DNA from 3 places in the Exiguobacterium sp. s89 genome. Region 2 is predicted to be linked to each of the others. Evidence: riboswitches for the same ligand, from Rfam matches in the RefSeq annotation. Region 2 holds a riboswitch; each other region holds the start of a gene.

Region 1 (7,272 bases), on a different contig from region 2:
AGTATATGGAGCGTTTTATTCCTCTTCACCATCGGATTATTTGCATTGGATATCCTGCACGCCCCGACCATCGATCCGTTGTCGTTTATTTTAATCTCATTACTCGTCATCATTTTTCAACTCGACTCAATCGAAGTCAAAGGTGTGTACTTCACTTTTTCTGAGAGTATCGTCTTAATCTTATTTTTATTTTTTGGATTTGAAACGGCACTCATCGTCAACCAAATCGGATTGTTTATTTTTCAATTTGCCAATCTGAAACCAAAAGTCGCCATCCGTCGATTCCGTTTCACTTATCCTTGGAACGCCATTACAGCTTATTTAGAAATTGTTATTCCGGCAGCTGTCTATCTCGCCATTGGTGGCGAGACCGGACTTGACTTTTATTCACAGGAATCTTTTGTTCCACTCGCCGGACTGTTTCTTGCAATTTTCTTAAACACCGTGTTCCAAAAATATCAGGTGAAATGGTGGTTCCGTGTCGACATCGCCTTGAGCGACTTTATGAAGATTGCATTTTATACGTACGTCGTCAGTTTGATCTTCATTTTAGCGGCGGCGTTGTTCCGAGAGACCAATCTACTTGTCGTCAGTAGCATCGCGGCTGCATTAACATTTTTTATTAAGCGGCTCCTCATTCAAAAAGAGCGGCAAGATGCATTCAAATCGTTGATCGAACAATACGATGAAGCAAAAGAAGCCGTCTCCTTGTCACAGAGTGAGGCGCAAGCCATCGAAGTTTTTTTAAGTCAGTGTGAACAATTGAATCACTACGATGAAGGATATGTCGAGTTCAGATTGTTCGATCGTATACTCTACTTTGATTTGAAGACACGTCAACCAATCGATCGACCAGTCGTATACGCACTACTCGACATCAGTCAACCGAATGACCCCGTCCTCGACTATGAGATGCGATTTGAATGGGATGCCTCACTTTCCGATGCTTTCCATAATGACTATCATAGCTTCGTCTCTGTCCGCTCGGAAGAAATAGAAGGAATTCGTACATGGATTGTCATGACCGGCGAGCCGGTTTATGGATATCCAAAAATCATTCAGCAGGAAATCATCAAACTCTTAAAGTCGTTCAATCGGACCATCAGTCGGTGTCATGAACGAGACCGTCTCTATACCGAGAGCCGGACGGATAGTTTGACGCTTCTCGCAAATGCACGCGCATTTTATGAATATGGGATTCAACAAATATCCGATATCTCGATGTATCCGATTTCGGTCGCCATGCTCGATATTGATTTCTTCAAAAAAATCAATGATACGTATGGACATCAAGTCGGTGACCACGTGTTACAAGAATTCGGGCGACGAATTCGACAAGTACTTCGTACAGATGATTTTGCCGCACGATATGGCGGGGAAGAATTCATTTTACTCCTCAACCAGTGTGATATGACCCAAGCGATTGAAGTCGCAGAGCGCATTCGTCACCAAATCGAAGCAAAACCATTTTGTGTCGACCAACACGAAATTTCTGTGACCACGTCGATTGGAGTCGATACGATTGAAGCGTTTGGAAATAAGCGTCTAGATGATACGATTCGAAACGCAGACCGCGCGCTGTATGTCGGTGGGAAATATGCAGGACGTAACCGCGTGGCACACTTCAACAATTTAACGACGTAAACTCCCCTTTCTCACATCGAATTGGGGAGTTTTTAAGTTGACAACTAGATTCGAAACAGGTACGTTAAGGAACGTGTTTGATAATGGAATAGACTAACTTTTTATCGAGAGAGACGGAGGGACTGGCCCTGTGAAGTCTCGGCAGCGGGGAACCTGTGCCAAATCCAGCGGGCGTATTGCTCGAAAGATGAAAAGGGTATTTCGCACGAAGGACCTTTTTCTCAGAAAAGGGTCCTTTTTATTTTTAATGAGGTGATTATTTTGGAACAACCAACAGCAAACAAATGGGCACTCTTGCCGTTGCTCGTCTTCTTACTCTTCTTCATCGGAGCGGGTGTCTATTACGGGGACTTTTATAAGTTTCCAGTCCTCGTTGCGGCCATCATCGCCTTGATGGTTGCAGCATTCATGACAAAAGGAAATGCTACCCAAACCGTCGAGCGCATCGCTCAAGGAGCCGGCAATCCGGGAATCATCATTATGATTTTTATCTTCTTACTGGCCGGCGCATTTTCAACCGTCGCTGAATCAATCGGCGCCATCGATGCAACGGTCAACGCTGCGTTGACTCTCTTACCACCATCGCTTCTTTTGAGCGGGCTCTTCGTCATTGCCGCCTTCATCTCCATGGCGATGGGAACGTCGACCGGGACGATTGCTGCACTTGCACCAATCGCACTCGGTATACATGAAGAGAGTGGTGTCAACGTCGCCATCGCTGCGGCAGCGGTCGTCGGGGGTGCGATGTTCGGGGATAACCTCTCGTTTATCTCAGATACGACCATCGCTGCTGTGCGGACACAACGGACGAATATGCGTGATAAGTTCCGAACGAACTTCTGGATTGTGTTACCGGCCGCAATCATCACAACCATTTTACTCGCCGTCTTATCGAACGGTGAATCGACTGTCGATGTCGCTGCATTTGAGTGGTATAAACTGATTCCGTATCTCGCGGTGATCGGACTAGCGTTAACAGGACTGAACGTCATTCTCGTTTTGTTAGGTGGGATTACGCTCACGGGTATCATTGGTCTACTTGACGGAAGCTTATCTGTGACAGCGTTTGTGACAGCCATTGCGGACGGGATGATCGGCATGGCCGAAATCTCGTTCTTGACGTTACTCATGGGCGGACTTGTCGGACTCATTTCACATAACGGCGGTCTCGCATATTTACGTGATGCCTTGACGTCACGCATCCAAAAACGGGCCGGTGCTGAATGGAGTATCGCCGGTCTTGTCAGTGCGACAAACGTGGCGACGGCGAACAACACGATTTCCATTCTCGTAGCCGGACCGCTTGCAGCGAACATTGCAGACGAATATGACATCGAACGGAAAAAGTCTGCTAGCGTGCTCGACATCTTCTCGTGCGGCGTACAAGGGATTCTCCCATACGGAGCACAACTCCTCATTGCCGCAGAGTTGACGGAGACGGCATCGCCTGACCTCGTCCCGTTCATGTTCTATCCGTTCCTCCTCTTTATTTGCGGAGGGATTGCCATTGCTTTCAACTTCCCGCGCTTTAAAAAACAGTCATAAGCGAAAACACCCCTTTCTCAAAGGGGTGTTTGTCGTTTGGTCACCATCTCTTGTTTCAATTGCTCGTTCCGTTTCTTGAACGCCCGTCGCTTGAGCACTTCCTCAAGCCCTCGACTGATGGCCCATAGTATGACTAAGAGCAGACCGAGCATCGACAAGCGAAACGGGCTTTGAATAAATTCTTCCCACTGGTCTCCGATGACAGAGAAAATGACGACGACGAGCAGTTTACCAAATCCCGCTGCTAATATGAACGTACGGAGCTTCATTTGGATGAGCGCCAGTAAATAGGTAATCAAACTGACCGGGATGAACGGGAGTGAATATAAGAACCCGAGCGAAATCGGGCTCATGTGATTAATTCGTTCTAACCAATATATCGCCGTCTTATGCTTCTCAAGCCATCGTGTCATCGGTTTTCGGAAGATGTACCGGACGGCCGCGAAGACGACAATCGTTCCGAGAAGACTCCCGATCCACGACAAGAGAACACCTAACAAAAAGCCATATGTCGCCGCATTCGCAGAAATGATTAAGACGAGTGGCAGAAAAGGGAAGATTGCTTCTAAAAATGGAGCACCAAGACCAGCCCAAGGACCACCAGGCAAACTCTGAAGCCACTCAATCAATTGGATAATGTACTGTTGGAGAGAAGTGAGCATAGTCGTTCCACCTTCAACTTTCGTTACTACTCTATTACCCGAATTCGATTTAGAAGACGCATCTCCCTGCATTCATCAAAAAAAATTAAAAACCATTTGCGAAAATCCGTCGTGATATTTATCATATAATAATGGACTTGTGGTTGCAGGCAAGTCTATTCGTCGAACGACACAACCCAACGTTCGTTTTCCTGCAAAAAACTGAACACAGGGGAGCAACATAACATGGAAACAAAACCAATGCGGGTCTTGCTGTACTATAAGTACGTCAATATCGAAGACCCAGAAACACTCACGCAAGAACATTTGAAGTATTGTAAAGATCTCGGTATCAAAGGGCGTATCCTGATTTCTTCTGAAGGAATCAACGGAACGTGCTCCGGTACATGGGAACAAACCGAGCAATACATGAATGATTTGAAAGCAAGCCCACTCTTCAGCGATATTGAGTTTAAAATCGATGAAGTCGAAGAGCATGCCTTCAAGAAAATTTTTGTTCGTCACAAGAAAGAGCTCGTGACGTGGCGCTTTGATGGTGAGTTTGATGTGCCGAAACAACACGGAGCATACCTAGAACCAGCAGAATGGAAAGAGATGATGAACCGTGATGATGTCGTCATCCTCGATGTTCGTAACAACTACGAGTACGAACTTGGTCGCTTTAAAAATGCGATCAAAATTGATGTAGAGGCTTCACGTTACATGCCGGAATGGCTTGAAGAGAACAAGGACCTCTACGAAGGGAAAACTCTTCTCACATACTGTACCGGCGGAGTCCGTTGCGAGAAATTTACAGCATATATGCGTGACCAAGGTCACGATAACATTTTCCACTTAAAAGGTGGTGTCGCGATGTATGGAAAAGACGAAGCGACAAAAGGAGAGAACTGGGACGGTGAGCTTTATGTCTTCGATGAGCGCATCAACGTCCCTGTCAACTCGGTGAACCCATCTGTCGTCTCACATTGCATGCATTGCGGGACAGAAACGGTTCGTTACGTTAATTGTGCCAACCCGGAGTGCAACGTTCAACATTTCTGTTGTGAAGAGTGTGAACCGAAACAAATGCGTTCATGCTCAAAAGAGTGTCAAGAACACCCACGCAACCGTTATATCATCGACAATATTGCAGAGAAACTTCAGGAAACTGAAGGAGTAGTCGGGTAACAAAAATCGACCAAAAGGTGTCACGGATGACTCATCCGCGGCACCTTTTTTGACGAAATCTTAACGTATAATCTGAGACGCTTTCGGGTATAGTGAAGGTACTATGTCAGACAGGAAGTGAATACTTGCATGTTTAACGAACCTTTACTCGCTGCGATTCTTGCTTGGTTTATCGCCCAAGCGGCCAAACTCGTAACTGAACTCATTAAAACACGGGATTTTGAAATTGAAATCATGTTCGCTTCAGGCGGCATGCCGAGTTCACACTCATCTACTGTCGTTGCTCTCGCTACGGCAATCGGTCGTGCAGAAGGGATTGACTCGAGTATGTTCGCACTCGCCGTCGTCTTTGCGACAATCGTCATGTATGATGCTACCGGAGTTCGCCAGGCGGTCGGGTTCCAAGCTCGTCTCTTGAATGACTACTTTAAGGGGATCAAACATGAAACCCCGCTCTTGAATGAGCTTGTCGGACATACGCCGTTCCAAGTCATCATTGGGGCTTTACTCGGCCTTGTCGTTGGATTGTTTTTTCCCATTTAATCGTTAAAGGTATGTCATTTCTCACACTCTCGATTCTTTTTGTGAAGTTTCACAAAGAAGACGGTATACTCAGAGTGAGGAGGAATCGATATGCCTTTTTTGCAGAAATCATATGAATCACTCGATACACTCGCCGAAGCGATTGGCCAAGCGATTCGAGCACCTATTACGATTGAAAATCGCTATCACCAATTACTCGCCTATAGTACCCATCCCGACTCGACCGACCCGGCCAGAATCGCGACCATTATCGGTCGTCGCGTACCTGAAGCCGTGATCGAAGATTTATGGGAGAGTGGTATTTTAAGAGAAGTCACCGTCCAAGATGAACCCGTTGTCATCCCAGCGCGGCTCTCCATCGGTCTCGGGGAACGCGCGGCAATCGTCATCAAACAACATGATGAAGTACTCGGCTATATTTGGAGTTTAGCCCGCACAAATCCGTTCACCAATCAAGAGTTGGCAATTCTACAAGAAGGAGCGACAATCGCCAAGAAACTACTCATGACAATTGCGATGCACGAACGTCGTATCAGTGCCGAGCTTGAACGTTTTTTATTAGATGTCCTTGCTTCTTCGTCGCTCTCCGATTCTAATCGCGAAAGATTGAATGAACTCGCACCTATCGCGGTCGCGAGTCGTCTAACAATCATCGAATGTACCCAACCGATCACCCCTCAACTCGCTGAGCGTCTTCATTATGTGCTCGCAACTCAAGAGGCAATCGAAGTCGTTTTACATGCCATCGATGGTCAGCAGTTACTCGTCTGGCACTATATGAAGTCTGAACTGTCCGATGAAGAGACGGAATTATTAGCTTGGGCGGAACGGTTCGAACAGTTACTTCAAGACAAATTTATCGAATCCGAACCACGACTCGGAATCAGTCGACGCTTTTTTGAGAGTGACATGTTATACGACGCAGCCGAGGAAGCAAGACGCGTCACGACATTGCGTCGCAAGTTCCCTCTCGAACTCTCGACTTCCCGTGCTTTCGAACAGATTGGAATTTATCAACTTGTCCCAGAGCTCGCACGGCGCATCGGGCTCCGACTTGAAACCCATCCGACCATCGAACGGTTGCAACATTACGATTCGTCCCATCAGACCGAACTCGTGACGACACTCGAATGGTATTTTTATTTCGAAGGCAATGTTAAGCGAGTCGCATCCCACCTACACATCCATCCGAATACCGTCCTATACCGGATTCGACGCATCGAAGAGTTGACGAATATCACTCAAGTGTCATTACCGGAACGAGCTATGATTTATTTGGCCATCAAAGCTGGTCAATATCGATTAGAAGACTAGACGTTCGCTTTGTGTTTTTTCACAAAGCGAACGTCTTCGTTTTTAGAATCCATGATAAAGACAGCGCTTTCAATTGGATTTATACTAGGGGTGTGAACAATTTGTGTCAACGGAATGAAAGGGGAATGTTCCATGAAAATCGGGGTATTAAAAGAAATTAAAAACAACGAAAATCGGGTGGCATTAACACCGATGGGTTCATTTATGCTAACAGAGCTTGGTCATGACGTAGTCGTCGAAACGAACGCCGGACTCGGTAGTGGATTCACGAATATGGAGTATATCGATGCAGGTGCAACAATCGTCGAAACAGCGAAAGAAGTATGGGAAGGCGTCGAACTCGCACTTAAAGTAAAAGAGCCACAGCCGTCGGAATATCAATATTTCCGTTCTGATT
Region 2 (7,272 bases):
GTCATCTCGAAATCAGGGACGACGACAGAACCTGCGATTGCTTTCCGTGTTCTTAAACAGTTCATGGAAGAAAAGTACGGACAAGACGGGGCGCGTGAGCGCATCTACGCAACGACAGATCGGGCTCGCGGTGCACTCAAGACTCTCGCGGACGCGGAAGGATACGAATCGTTCGTTATTCCGGATGATGTCGGTGGACGCTTCTCTGTCCTCACACCAGTCGGTCTTCTTCCGATTGCCGCTGCCGGAATCGATATCGATGCCTTGATGGAAGGGGCACGTGACGCACAGAACGCTTACAGCTCTCCTGAATTGGCAGAGAATGAAGCATATCAATATGCGGTTGTACGAAACGCCCTTTACGCAAAAGGCAAATCGATTGAGATGCTCGTCAACTACGAACCGGCTCTTCACTACGTGTCAGAGTGGTGGAAGCAGCTTTACGGTGAATCAGAGGGGAAAGACAATAAAGGTATTTTCCCTGCGGCTGTCGATTTCTCGACGGATCTTCACTCGATGGGGCAATACATCCAAGAAGGTCGTCGCGACTTGTTCGAGACAGTCATCCGTGTGAAAGAAGTTCGTCATTCGATGAACGTTCCAGAAGACGCACAGGACTTGGATGGCTTGAACTTCCTTGCCGGTGAAACGATTCAATTTGTGAATGACAAGGCGACAGAAGGAACACTTCTCGCACACACAGACGGCGATGTACCGAACTTAGTCGTCGAATTGCCGGAGATGACCCCGTATCACCTTGGTTACTTGTTCTATTTCTTTGAGAAAGCATGCGCGATGAGCGGTTACATCCTCGGAGTGAACCCGTTCAACCAGCCAGGCGTCGAAGCGTACAAAGCAAACATGTTCGCTTTGCTCGGTAAACCGGGATATGAAGAACAAAAAGCAGAACTCGAAAAACGCTTGAATCAATAAGAAAACGAATCGGTCCGCAAGTCGGGCCGATTTTTTTGTTTGAAACTGGGTGAAGACAAGGTAAAGTGAGAGTAGACAGGGGAAAGAAAGGGATGGACTATGAAGACATTCAAGGATTACTATCATAATCAAGTTGAGCTAAGCTTCACCCATTATCCATTCTCAGACACACCGCTCCACGTCTGGGTCGTCGCCCGTTACGAGGATAAGTGGGTATTGACGAAGCATAAACAAAGAGGACTCGAGTTTCCGGGCGGGAAAGTCGAGCCGGGCGAGCATGAGGACGCCGCCGCAATCCGAGAAGTTTACGAAGAGACCGGTGGGATCGTGCAGACACTACGCTACTTGGGACAGTATCGGGTGCTCGGTCGAGGTGATACGGTCGTCAAAAATATTTACTTTGCTGAGATTGAGCGATTTGAGGATCATCCTGCCGTCGATGAGACGGATGGGGCCGTCTTGATTGATGCATTGCCGGGTAATTTGTTACGCAATCAACGTTATAGTTTTATGATGAAAGACCGAGTCTTACCGGAGACGATGAGGGTTCTACATGAACAACAGTTGGTTTGACCGAGTTGATGTGTTACCACCGTACGCAGGTTATCGGGTGACAAAAGGGTGGTACACGACAAATGATGGAGAAGAGGTCGTAGCGTATTCAATCGAACCAAAACGACCGAATGGGCACGTGTTGATGTACTTACGTGGAGGGACGGCACGAATCGGGGACGTCCGTTTACCGCGGCTCATGCAATTCGCATCACGCGGCTTTCATGTCGTCGCTCCCGTCTATCGTGGCAACCATGGTGGGACTGGAAAAGAGGATTTTGGTGGGGATGATTTGGAAGATGTGCTCTCGCTATACGATCGCGTTCAAACGAGCGGACGACCGGTTCACGTGCTCGGCTTTTCGCGAGGGGGCATGATGGCACTATCGCTCGCATCCGAACGACCGGTCACCACGGTCACATCCTGGGCAGGCGTGACGAACCTAGAATGGACATATGAGGAACAGCGTTCGATGCGGAAGATGTTACGTCGCATGACAGGTGGGGACCCCGAATCAGCAGAATCTGCCTATGTTGATCGTTCCCCCCTCTATAAAGAATGGATTGCCCCGACGCTCATCATCCATGGTACCGACGATGAGCAGGTTCGCTTGCGTCATGCGACAGCTGTCGCTGAGAAGTTAGGGGAGCAGGCTGAATTTTGGGTGGTCCCATTCGGACACCAGCTCCCATTTTGGGATAAATGGGAGACGACAGAGCAGGCGATGGACTGGATGATACAGCAAGAAAAAACACCGACTCATGATTGAGTCGGTGTTTTGATGTAGTTAGATGACGAGCGGACCGGCTGCGATGATTGATTCACTTGCTTTCGTGAAACGCTTGAAGTTCTCTTTAAATTTCATGGCAAGTGCTTTTGCCTCCATGTCGTAACGAGCTGAATCGTTCCATGTATCTCGTGGATTGAGAACAGTACTCGGTACACCTTCGATGGCTACTGGAATCTCGACATTGAAAATGTCATGTTTCATCGTTTCGACATCACGAAGCTGTCCATTGATTGCGGCGTTGACCATCGCGCGCGTATAAGCGAGTTTCATACGTGAACCTTCACCGTATGCACCACCTGTCCAACCTGTGTTGACGAGATAGACATCGACATCATGTTTTTCAATCAATTGACCGAGCATATCCGCGTAACGCTCAGGAGCGAGCGGGAGGAACGGTGAACCGAAGCAAGTCGAAAACGTCGCTTGTGGTTCTGTGACACCGCGCTCCGTGCCGGCAAGTTTTGACGTATAGCCAGACAAGAAGTGATACATCGCTTGCTCTTTCGTCAATTTGCTGATCGGTGGCAAGACGCCGTACGCATCTGCCGTCAAGAAAACAATTGTATTCGGATGACCTGCGCGTGATGGGAGCATCGCATTGTCGATGAACTCAATCGGATATGCCGCACGCGTGTTTTCCGTTGAAGAAATGTTTTTGTAGTCTGGTGTTCGATCATCGTTTAGCACAACGTTTTCAATCAATGAACCGAATCGAATCGCATCATAAATTTGTGGTTCGTTCTCACGTGATAAATTGATTGTCTTTGCGTAGCAACCGCCTTCAATGTTAAAGATGCCGTCTGGTGACCATCCGTGTTCATCGTCACCGATCAAGTGACGCTCAAGGTCAGCCGAAAGTGTCGTCTTCCCAGTTCCCGACAACCCGAAAAAGAGAGCCGTTTCGTTCGCATCATTGACATTTGCCGAACAGTGCATCGATAACACGTTTTGTTCAGGCAACAAGAAGTTCATGACGGAGAAGATTGATTTTTTAATTTCACCACCGTATTCTGTTCCCCCGATCAGAATTGTACGTTTGGCGAATGAAACGAGAATGAATGTCTCTGAGTTTGTGCCATCGACCGCAGGGTCTGCTTTATAACTCGGTGCATAAATGACCGTAAACGGGTCGAACGCACCTTTCGTCGGCCATTCACGTAAGAAGAGTTGTTTAGCGAATAGACTGTGCCACGCATACTCTGTGATGGCACGAACGGGTAAAGTGTAGTGTTCATCCGCGCCAGCCGCAGCTTCAAGATAGTAGAGCTTATCTTTCTTCTCTAAGTGATTGAGTACTTTTTCAAGAAGTGCTGAAAACTTCTCTTCAGCGATTGGTTGGTTGACCTTCCCCCAATCGACAAGGTTGTTGCTGACTTCATCTTGTACGACGAATTTGTCTTTCGGTGACCGTCCGGTAAAAGCACCGGTGCTGACAGATAATGCCCCGTCTTTTGTCAGTACACCTTCACCATTTTGAATGGCTTCTTCTACCAGCTCTGGAACCGTCAAGTTCCGTAACATGTCGGTACCATTAATTAATTCTTCGATTTTCAGGAGCGTTGTCGCCATCCTGAATCCCACCTTTCCCCTAAATAGATGTGGATGAAATCCGCATACTTCCGCAATCAAGATTAATTAGTATGACATTTTTAATTATATGTGACACACTAATTAAAAACAAGCATTTCTTCTCTATTAAGTAAGCGCTTTCTTACAAGGATAGTTTAACACATTCTCTTATCACAAGGTGTTAAAAAAAAGAAACGAAATAAAAAAATGGTTGACGATTCACAAACAGAAATGTTTAGCAAGTCTGTGAAAAAAATACGAATTCGTTCAATTCCCTTGACATAATCGGATGTCATTTATATGATGGTTTTCGTAACGGATACTCTTATTCTGAGCGGTGGAGGGAACAAGGCCCTACGAAGCCCAGCAACCGTCCGACATGAAGTCTTGTGCGGAAAAGGTGCTATCCTGAAGCGAAGCCATTAGCTTCGAACGATAAGAGGGTAAGGAAGAACGATTCAACCTTTCCCCATGTATGTCATCGGGGGGAGGTTTTTTTCATTACCGTCCCAAAGCAACGCGTAAGGGGAACGAGTACCGTCCACATATCACCCTTATTATAGGAGGTTTTTTGAATGTCAAATTTGAACCGTCGACTTTTTACTTCAGAGTCGGTTACTGAAGGACATCCAGACAAAATTTGTGATCAGATTTCTGACTCGATTTTGGATGCCATTTTAGCGGAAGACCCGAATGCCCGTGTTGCGGCAGAAACGTCTGTCACAACAGGTCTTGTACTCGTAGCTGGTGAAATCACAACGTCAACTTACGTGGATATCCCGAAAGTTGTCCGTGAAACGATCCGTGAAATCGGATACACACGTGCGAAATATGGTTTCGATGCTGAAACATGTGCAGTCTTGACATCGATTGACGAACAATCGGTCGATATCGCGCAAGGTGTAGACCAAGCCCTTGAAGCTCGTGAAGGTCAAATGACTGAAGAGGAGCTTGATGCAATCGGGGCAGGAGACCAAGGTCTCATGTTCGGATACGCAACAAACGAGACACCTGAACTCATGCCCCTCCCAATCTCGTTGGCACACAAGTTGTCACGTCGTCTTGCGGAAGTACGTAAGAACGGTACGCTTGAGTACCTCCGTCCGGATGGGAAAACACAAGTAACGGTTGAGTACGATGAGAATAACAACCCTGTTCGTATCGATACAATCGTTATCTCGACGCAGCATGCAGAAGAGATTACACTCGAGCAAATTCAAGAAGACTTGAAAAAATATGTCATCGAAGCAGTCATTCCGGCTGAACTTATCGATGCTGAAACGAAATACTTCATCAACCCGACTGGTCGCTTCGTAATCGGTGGACCACAAGGGGATGCAGGTTTGACAGGACGTAAAATCATCGTCGATACGTACGGTGGATACGCTCGTCACGGCGGTGGTGCATTCTCTGGTAAAGATCCGACAAAAGTTGACCGTTCAGCGGCATACGCAGCCCGCTATGTAGCGAAAAACATCGTTGCAGCAGGACTTGCGGATAAAGCGGAAGTACAACTCGCGTATGCGATCGGGGTTGCACACCCTGTATCAATCGCTGTCGATACATTCGGCACTGGAAAATTGAGCGAAACAGAACTCGTTGAACTCGTTCGTGAGAACTTTGACCTCCGTCCGGCAGGTATTATCAAAATGCTCGACCTTCGTCGCCCGATCTACAAACAGACAGCAGCTTACGGTCACTTCGGTCGTACAGATGTGGAACTCCCTTGGGAGCAAACAGATAAAGCAGCAGTTCTTGAAGAAGGCGCGAAGCGTTTCGCGTAATCAAAAACGACCTTTCCGCGGAAAGGTCGTTTTTTTGGTTCATGTAGTTGATGGTGTCTGTTTATTTTCGTCTGACTCAGAATCGTTGGAAGTTGTTTCTTGTCCGAGAGCTGTATCTTTCGCTTCGACGACCTTCTCACCGATATCTTGTAAATCAGACTTGGCTTCTTGTGCTGTATCAACGATTTTATTGACGTCTTCTTTAACTGTATCTACTTCTCCGACGACTTTTTCATATACGTTCTGAACGTCTGTAGATACTTCCTGAATTTTGCCGGAAGCCGTCTTCACTTGTTCAATAACCTGTGAGGCTTTACCAGCAGGGTCTTGTTTCATTTCATTGACAATGCCGCCGACCGAAGATTTTGCGCTCGAGAGGGATTGTTTCGTATGATCTCGATTCGAGGAGCTAAGTAATGCGAGAAGACCACCGACAAGTGCACCGAGTAACATGCCGGTCACGACGTTGATTTTCGGACTTCCCGCGTTCATTTGGTCAAATTGACGATTTGGGTTCTCTGTTTGTTCGACTTTCGGGTCATGCTCTAATTTTGGTTCCATGTTGTTCCACTCCTTCATTTGATTGGCATTGCTAGTTTTATACCCAAGTCGAATGCTAAGATAACGTTTTCTAATGAATCGTCATGAAAAAGAAATGTAGTGCAGGATAAAAACACTATGATAGGGAATGATACAAATAGATTGGCCTAAAGGGGGAAGCGATCATGAATATGCGAGAAGCAGTTCCAGAAGATGCGGCGTTAATTCGAACGATTGCACTTGCAACGATTTCAAAGAATGATTCCAATCGGACAAGAGCGATGGAGCGCGCCTATCGACAAGAAGAGATTGTACGAGCAATCAGTTCAAGTGAAGAAGCACGAGAACAATATTTTATCGTTGGCGAGTACGAAGGCCATGTCATCGGATTTTGTCATGCCATCGATCGAGGTGACATGTGGGAGATGCTTCGTCTCTATCTTCATCCCGATCACCATCGGAACGGGTACGGTGCAGATTTTTTAAGGCACCTTCAATCGAAAAAAACACAACCGATGGAAGTGTACGTTGAAAATTCGAATGATCAGGCGATTGCTTTCCTCTTGCATCAATCATTTAAAGAAGTGAATCGAATTCAAGAAGAGGTCTTCGACCAACCGATGGAACTCATTCATCTAAGATATGTCCCGAGCTAAGACTCCAGACGGATTTTGTTTAAACATCAGTTGCGGCTGATGTTTTTTTGATACAATGAATATAGTCTATAAATGAGGTGACGGCAGCATGACATATGAAGAAACACAAAAAGGGGTCATCGTCATCGTTTATCCGCTACAGTTCACATCTCGGATCAGCGAGAATTTTATTCGACGACTTCAAGACGAGTACGAAGTAATTGTCGTCCGCGACCAATCGATGGGCTTGACGGCAGAAGATCATAAACAATTGATCAAACGGGCGTTACGTGAGGCCGGCGAGTATAAATTACCGATTCATGTCGTGGCGTTCAGCCTCGGGGCGCTCTTTACAAACCGGCTTCTTCAGGAGTATGATGTGCCGCTCGGGAGCCTGACTTATATCTCTCCATTGTTTGATTGGCATGCGACTCGTCAAATCGGTGGATTGAAACAAGTCGTCGCGAGT
Region 3 (7,272 bases), on a different contig from region 2:
GCGGACGTGAGAGACGGGTGCAACTTACGAATAATCTGGAGGCGTCGGTCGTGTGATGAACTGTTCGAACGCATAAGCGACCCGAATCAAATCACGCTCCGCGTAGCTCGTCCCCGTGAACGAGAGGCCGAATGGGGCACCGCTCTCTTTCAGTTGATAAGGGATTGTAATCGTCGGATGCCCTGCTTTCGCACCCATGTCGTAGTTCATGTCATGTGGGAGGACGATTGCATCCAGTTTATGAGTTTGAAGCAATGCGTCAATCCCTTCTGTTTTTGCGAGACGGACGTCCGCGATGCGACGGTCGAGATAGCTCGCTTCGATCAGTTTTCCAGATCGGGCGTTCGCCTCTTCAAAGATGGTCTGGCCGTGCGGGATCGATTCAGGATGTTCCGCGTTCCACTCGATCAAATCGGAAAGCGTCTTAAATGGCACTGTCGTGTTCGCGAGATACGCCGCGACCCCGAGCTTGAATTCGTCGAACAGGATGTCCGCCTGCTCTAGCGCCGCATGCTTCGGCAGCGTGACCTCGACGAGTTCGATTTCGGCTTGTCGTAGCAACTGGATTGCCTGTTCATACAATCCGACTTCTTCGTCTGAAATGTCCGGTTTGACGAACCCGACGCGCATCCCGACCGCCTGCCTCACGTCGAGACATGTCACGTAAGGGGGGCCGACCGGTGTCTCAAGAGTCGCCGGATCCGATTCATCCTCACCACACATCGATTGTAAGGAGATGACCGCATCACGAAGCGTACGCGCCATCGGTCCTGCCGTATCTTGAGAACGTGAGATTGGAATGATTCCGGAGCGGCTGATTAATCCGACGGTCGGCTTGATCCCGACGATGCTGTTATGGACACTCGGATGGACGATTGAACCGCTCGTCTCGGACCCTACCGCAAGAAGAGCGAGGTTCGCCGCGACCGCAGAAGCCGACCCCGAACTTGATCCCCCGACATTTAACGCGTCGCCATATGGGTTCATCGTCTGTCCACCGACGGCACTCCATCCGTTCGGCATACCTTCCGTTAAAAAGTTCGCCCACTCGGACAGGTTCGCCTTCCCAAGGATAATAGCCCCGTCAGCCCGTAACCGTTTGACGAGCTCGGCATCTCGACCGGCGAAATGATGTCGCATCGCGGCGGCACCCGCTGTCGTGCGCATCAGACCGTTCGTCTCGATGTTGTCCTTGATCAAGACGGGAATACCGAGTAGCGGTTTGCGTACTCCTTTTCGGTAGGCTCGGTCTGCCGCCTCTGCTTCGAACAGGGCGTCCGGATTGACTTGAATGACGGCGTGAAGCCGTTCATTATATGTCGCAATCCGTCCTAAATAATAGGCGGTCACGTCTCTCGCCGTGAATTGTCCTTCTTTATACCCACGATGCGCACGTTCAATCGTCAGTTCATGTAATTGGATTTGTTCCATCATACATTCCTCCTTTATCTCTTCCCTTTTATTCGTGCTCTATGTCTGATTTCCTTTTCGTATCGCCAAGTCGATGTGTTCTTGTTACACTTAAGAAAAAACAGGAGGTTCCTATGACACGATCCTACATATTCGTGTTGCTAGCTGTGTTCGGTCTATTTTTCATACAGCTATACGGTGAAAATGTGCCTTATGGTACACCCATTTCCATCGCTTTGATTGGATTCATCATCGTCTTGACTGTTTTTCAGTTGAAACGAAAACCGAATCATTGACGAATGTATTTTGAGGGTGATATGATGCTCTCACCAACTACATATCGATATCAAGAGTGAACGAGAGATCTGGCTCCGCGACTTCACAGCAACCTGCCTTAGGCAAGGTGCTACGACCAGCAAGGGAAACCTTGGACGATATGACGAAAGCGCTCATGTCATCCGACGTGAGCGCTTTTTTGTTGAATGACGATTTGGAGGGAACGACAGAATGGAAAAAGCAACATTCGCAGGCGGCTGTTTTTGGTGCATGGTGACACCATTTGAGGAATTACCAGGGATTGAAGGCATCATATCCGGCTATATGGGTGGACAAGTCGCCAATCCGACATATGAACAAGTAAAAACCGGGACGACGGGGCACCTTGAGGTCGTTCAAATCACATATGATCCAGCATTATTCTCGTATGAACGTCTCCTTGAACTGTATTGGATTCAGACCGACCCGACCGATGACGGTGGTCAATTCCAAGACCGGGGACCTCAGTATGCCCCAGCTATCTTCTATCACACGGAAGAACAACAAGTCGCTGCTGAGACGAGTCGCGACGTGTTGGCAGCGAGCAGGCGCTTCACGGCCCCGATCGTCACGAAAATCATTCCAGCGACGACGTTCTTTGCTGCAGAAGACTACCATCAGGACTATCATAAAAAAAATCCGAAGCATTATAAGGAGGACCGGGCCATCTCGGGACGCGACGAGTTCATCGAGGAGAAGTGGACCGAGACAGTATGATGTTCAACTGACGCGAATTGAATGATTCGCGTCTTTTTATAAGCCCATGAATCGGGAAAAGGAATGTAACGATTCAAACACCTGAAAAGGAGGATTATATATGAAGACTCGTACAAAAATCATCATCGGAATCATCGGTATCGCCATCATAGCCATCGCCTGGTGGCTGATCTCCCCACTATTTTTAACAGAGACGGTCGACGAAGGGTTGCCACCGACAGCTGTCGAATCACCAGCCCCTGAAGAAGAAGCGGGAGAAGAGACGTCCGAGACACCGGAAGCACAACCGAGTCCAACCGAAGTAGCGGGTGTATTCATGGACGGGGAGAAAAATTATGAGACGACCGGGACGATCCGCTCGGTCGAGGCAGAAGACGGGACATATCTCCGATTTGAAGAGTTCGAGACGACGAACGGTCCAGACTTATTTGTCTATTTGACAAAACCAGGTCAAGAGACGACCGAAGGCGTCAGTCTAGGGGCTCTAAAAGGGAATATCGGGAATCAAAACTACTTGGTCCCTAAGGATGTGAATCTAGAAGAGTACAACACCGTCGTCATCTGGTGCCGTGCGTTCAGCGCGACGTTCGGGACGGGAGAACTGACTGGAACAAGTGAATGAATTGACTGCAGGGCGGCTGAATGAATCGGCCACCCTCTTTTCATTTGAAATCGGCTAAAAAATAAAGACCAATCATCCAACATCAATTGTGTATATGCTATCATATATGTAAATAAGTGTAATTTCATTGAGGAGGGTCGATCATGGAGCAGACATTGCCACAACTATACAAACACTACTTTTGGAAGCGATTTTTTCTATTTTTCATTCCATTGATGGTGGTCGGCATACTATCCGAACCGATGATTATTCAGAATCCATTCGAAGAGCTCGAAGACTATGGAGCATTTGTGTTTTTCTTGGCAATTTATATCCTTGTACTCGGTGGATGGGCAGCTTTTATGACGTCGATGATGTGGCGGATCAAACAATTCAAATTGAAAAAGTAATCTTATTATCTATCTGTGGTTACTACGTTTCGATTCATAACGATTTAACTATCCTTCTTTATTAACGATGCAACATGTTTAATAAACGATAATGTAATGATTGTCAAAAGAATGATCATCACATCTACCTTGAGATTCAAAAAATATGGCATAAAACAATGGCTAAAAACGAAAAAACAAAAAGTAAACCATCCACTTTTATTATTTGATTCGCTCCTAAATATCTATTCATCTGCACGAGTGATCGTTTTAAGTCGTTTTCTGTCTAACTTTCCAACCTCTGTATAAGGCAACGCCTCCAAGAATACGATTTCTCGTGGAAACTGATATGTTGTCACTCGTTCGCGCAACCAGCTCACTAGTGCTTCTTCTGTTAATTTTTCGTCGTATACCTGTACATACGCCTTCAAGATGTGACCGGCGTACACATCCTCTACCCCGATGACAGCGGCGTCTTCGACATTCGGATGGTCGCGCATAACCGTCTCGACTTCCCCGGAGTAAATATTGTTTCCAGCAGAGATGATCAAGTCGTCTGTTCGTCCACACAAAAAATAATAGTCGTTCTCATCACGGTATCCGACATCACCCGTTAGAATCCAGCGGTTCTTCCTGTTTTGCATGGACCACTTATTTCGTATGCAAAATTCCCCGATGGCGCCTGGATCGACTTCCACCCCATCCTTCACTATCTGCAAGTCTCCTCCCGGAATCCTTCTTCCGAGCGTATTCGCATCATACTGTAAATCTTCTGGCGTGGCGATGAGATTTAAGCCCGCTTCCGATGTCCCATAGAGATTGTATAAGACGCTCCCTAACTCGTTATGTACTTCACGGACTAAAACGGGATGAAGCTTCGCACCACCGGATGCGATACATGCGAGGGAATGAAGTGATGTTGGATCGTGTCGTAACATTTTGTGGATCATGAGCGGGACGACCGTGACCACTTCTATCTTGTATTGCCGAATGAGGTCACAGGCTCTCTGCACATCAAAGTTCTCCTGAATGACAACCTTTTTCCCTAGCGCTAGAAAAGATAAAAGAATGGCGATGCCGTAGCCATGGTAAATCGGCGTGGCAATATAGGCAGTGTTGAATAACGACAAAAGCAACCGGTTCAATAAAGCCGTGAATGGAGCTAGAAAGTGAAAGAGGGAGGGTTTGTGAATCACCTGTTTCGGACTACCCGTAGTGCCACCGGTCAACATCACGATTTTCCCGCTCGATGCGACCGGAAGCTTTCCTTGATGAGGTCGTTTCGAATCCGATAAACGATTGATTGATACCTTTTCCTTATGATAGCTGACGAGTGTCGAATGTTCGTAAGACGAGTTTTCAATTAAGTCTTCAAACTCCTCATCGTAAATCAAAAGATCGAATGATTGTTCTTCTACGAGCCGGTTGAACTGCAGTTGACTCATCGAACAATGAAGCATATAGATGTCAGCACCGAGTCGTGAGGCCGCAAACATCCCTTGTACGAAAGACGCGTGGTTTTTACATAGAAACGCCACTTTATGTCCTTTTTTAACCCCATACTGATCAGCCAAATGATGAGCAAGGTGTTCGCAACGTGTCTTTAGCTCCTGATATGTCACTGTTTCTCGACTGTCCACTAGAGCCGTTTTTTGACTCCCAGCTCTTTCAGTCAATGTAAAAAGCAGCATCAAGTTGATTCCGTTTTGACGGATTGCGACAAACAGACGGCTTAGGTTTGATGGTGATAGAAAATGGAGCTGCGACAAGACTTTCAATAACTTAACCATTCTTACTGTCACGCTCCTTTCTCTTAAGTAATGTAGGGACCATCCAGTCTATCGGTCTTCTGAAAACAAGAGACGCTACTTGACCGAGGAACAACCACCACGGCTTATATACTGTTCGTTTCGTATACAGGGCATGTCCAATCAGTTCCGCCACATGTACCGGTGACATGGCAGGCGAATGCTGATAAGCCAGCGTCGGTTTAATCATCGGTGTTTTTACTAGCGGTAGATATAGAGCCGTCGTGGAAATATTTTTGATTGTGAGTTCCGGACCCGCGGAGCGAAACCACGTATCGAATGCGGCTTTTGATGCCTGATAGGCCGCCCAGTGAGGAAAAGGATGAAGTAATACATTGATGGTCGACACATTGACGATCTGCCCGTTCTTCTTTTCGAGCAACGGAATGAGCGATAGTATCAATTGTACCGGAGCAAAATAATTGATTGCCATCGTCCGTGTGAAGTCATGGTACCGATCGAGCGACTCGGTGATGGGGCGATTGATGGAGATTCCTGCATTGCTGACGACAATATCCAATCCGTCCGGTAGTTGATGGAGATACGCCAGCAATCCTTTCCGTTCCTCTTCATTTCGAAGATCTGCCGGGAACACAGTCACCTTGGCTGACCCCTTTTCGATTTCAGACTTTATGACGTTCATGTCTGCTTCTCTTCGGGCAACGAGAATCAGATGCGCGGTTGTATCCGCTAGTAGATAAGCGAACGCCTGCCCGATTCCTGAGCTCGCTCCAGTAATCAATATCGTTTTCCGATCTAACTCTAATTTCATTTTCTGATGATTGAAGGAAGGAAATCGAAATAGAAATCTCTCTAGTAACGTGTAGTCATACATATAGCCAGCACCTTTAACTCATTTTCGTCTCGCACTAAGACAATCATTTAGCCTAACATGACAAACAGCAGCGTCCACTTTAATTGAAAAGCGACCTGCTGTTCAAAGCCTCCGTTTATCTTTTATACACTCTTCCCATTCGCATATCGAGTGAAATTGTCGAGAATCGCCTGCCAGCCTTGTCGTTGCATTTCAACCGGATTCATCGATTCCGCATCAAACACCTCGACCATCTTCGTCTGATCCCCTTCTGAAGCAAATGAAATTCTGACTCTCCGTTCATCCTCAAGGCGATACTGAATGAGCTCATTTACTTCAACTTCTTCATATACTCCTTCAAAATCAAAGCCCATGCTCTGATCTTTTGCTTCCATCCGACTACGAAACTTCCCGCCGACCCGTAAGTCGTTCTCAGCCTCAATAGTATGCCAATCGTCAGACGCATGATTCCACTGTTTGATATGGTCAGGGTCTGTCCAGAGTTTCCATACTGTGTCGATTGGTGCATCGACGAGAGCTGATATCGTCACTACATTTGATTCCATGATTCGTTTCCCCTTTATTCTACAAATTTCTGATCAATCACGAATGCGTTGCACGTCCAATATAACGAACGCAACATGGGATTACTTCCCTATCGATTACATTATCTCCTGCTCTCCTTTCAACGATTAAAATTTACTCAAAACAAAAACCCTGAATGGCACTCTAGCACGAGTGCGCATTCAAGGTTCTTTTCAGTCCATAATTGAAAATTAACTCTTGGCAATCCCAAGCATAAATCCGGCAACGACAATCAAACCAATTCCCATAAAGACGAAGACACGTTCTTTTGTCGTCTTCTCTTCTTTCAAGAGGTAGATTCCACCGAGTGTCGCCACAACGACGTTTAATTGGGATAAGGCGAATGAGGTCGCAATCCCGACTTCTCCGCTCGAGACGAAAAGTCCAAAGTTCCCGATCCCCCAGGCAAGCCCCGCCAAGATGTTTTTGAACGTACGCGGATCCAGTTTCTTGACGTCTTTCTCACGAAGACTAAAGAGAAGGGCTGCGATGAACATTCCGACGGATTGTGGAAGGATTGCCGTGATTCCCTCTACTTCAAAATAGTTCGTCAAAACGGCATACGTGACGTAACCGATACTCGAAACGAAGAGGACGAGTAGTCCCTTTTTCAAGGCGCCGGCACTATCTTTG

The links. A riboswitch is a leader RNA that binds a small molecule or an ion and turns the genes downstream of it on or off. The one in region 2 is predicted to bind S-adenosylmethionine.
Region 1: another riboswitch for S-adenosylmethionine. It lies ahead of KNO96_RS11115 (Na+/H+ antiporter NhaC family protein); the one in region 2 lies ahead of metK (methionine adenosyltransferase).
Region 3: another riboswitch for S-adenosylmethionine. It lies ahead of msrA (peptide-methionine (S)-S-oxide reductase MsrA); the one in region 2 lies ahead of metK (methionine adenosyltransferase).

Annotation. Positions count from the first base shown of each region.
Region 1 is NZ_JACSKS010000003.1:251,743-259,014, reverse strand. It holds gene KNO96_RS11120 (GGDEF domain-containing protein) at 1-1,644, shown strand, start outside; SAM riboswitch class I at 1,743-1,838, shown strand; gene KNO96_RS11115 (Na+/H+ antiporter NhaC family protein) at 1,906-3,189, shown strand; gene KNO96_RS11110 (TVP38/TMEM64 family protein) at 3,207-3,851, opposite strand; gene trhO (oxygen-dependent tRNA uridine(34) hydroxylase TrhO) at 4,077-5,018, shown strand; gene KNO96_RS11100 (divergent PAP2 family protein) at 5,136-5,561, shown strand; gene KNO96_RS11095 (PucR family transcriptional regulator) at 5,652-6,875, shown strand; gene ald (alanine dehydrogenase) at 7,008-7,272, shown strand, end outside.
Region 2 is NZ_JACSKS010000002.1:719,539-726,810, forward strand. It holds gene KNO96_RS09585 (glucose-6-phosphate isomerase) at 1-933, shown strand, start outside; gene ytkD (RNA deprotection pyrophosphohydrolase) at 1,033-1,506, shown strand; gene KNO96_RS09595 (alpha/beta hydrolase family protein) at 1,487-2,254, shown strand; gene pckA (phosphoenolpyruvate carboxykinase (ATP)) at 2,273-3,844, opposite strand; SAM riboswitch class I at 4,167-4,286, shown strand; gene metK (methionine adenosyltransferase) at 4,420-5,628, shown strand; gene KNO96_RS09610 (hypothetical protein) at 5,668-6,189, opposite strand; gene KNO96_RS09615 (GNAT family N-acetyltransferase) at 6,354-6,824, shown strand; gene KNO96_RS09620 (alpha/beta hydrolase) at 6,913-7,272, shown strand, end outside.
Region 3 is NZ_JACSKS010000001.1:325,908-333,179, reverse strand. It holds gene KNO96_RS01710 (amidase family protein) at 25-1,431, opposite strand; gene KNO96_RS01705 (hypothetical protein) at 1,545-1,706, shown strand; SAM riboswitch class I at 1,751-1,850, shown strand; gene msrA (peptide-methionine (S)-S-oxide reductase MsrA) at 1,918-2,442, shown strand; gene KNO96_RS01695 (DM13 domain-containing protein) at 2,543-3,064, shown strand; gene KNO96_RS01690 (hypothetical protein) at 3,208-3,453, shown strand; gene KNO96_RS01685 (class I adenylate-forming enzyme family protein) at 3,678-5,234, opposite strand; gene KNO96_RS01680 (SDR family NAD(P)-dependent oxidoreductase) at 5,215-6,075, opposite strand; gene KNO96_RS01675 (SRPBCC family protein) at 6,198-6,620, opposite strand; gene KNO96_RS01670 (GRP family sugar transporter) at 6,831-7,272, opposite strand, start outside.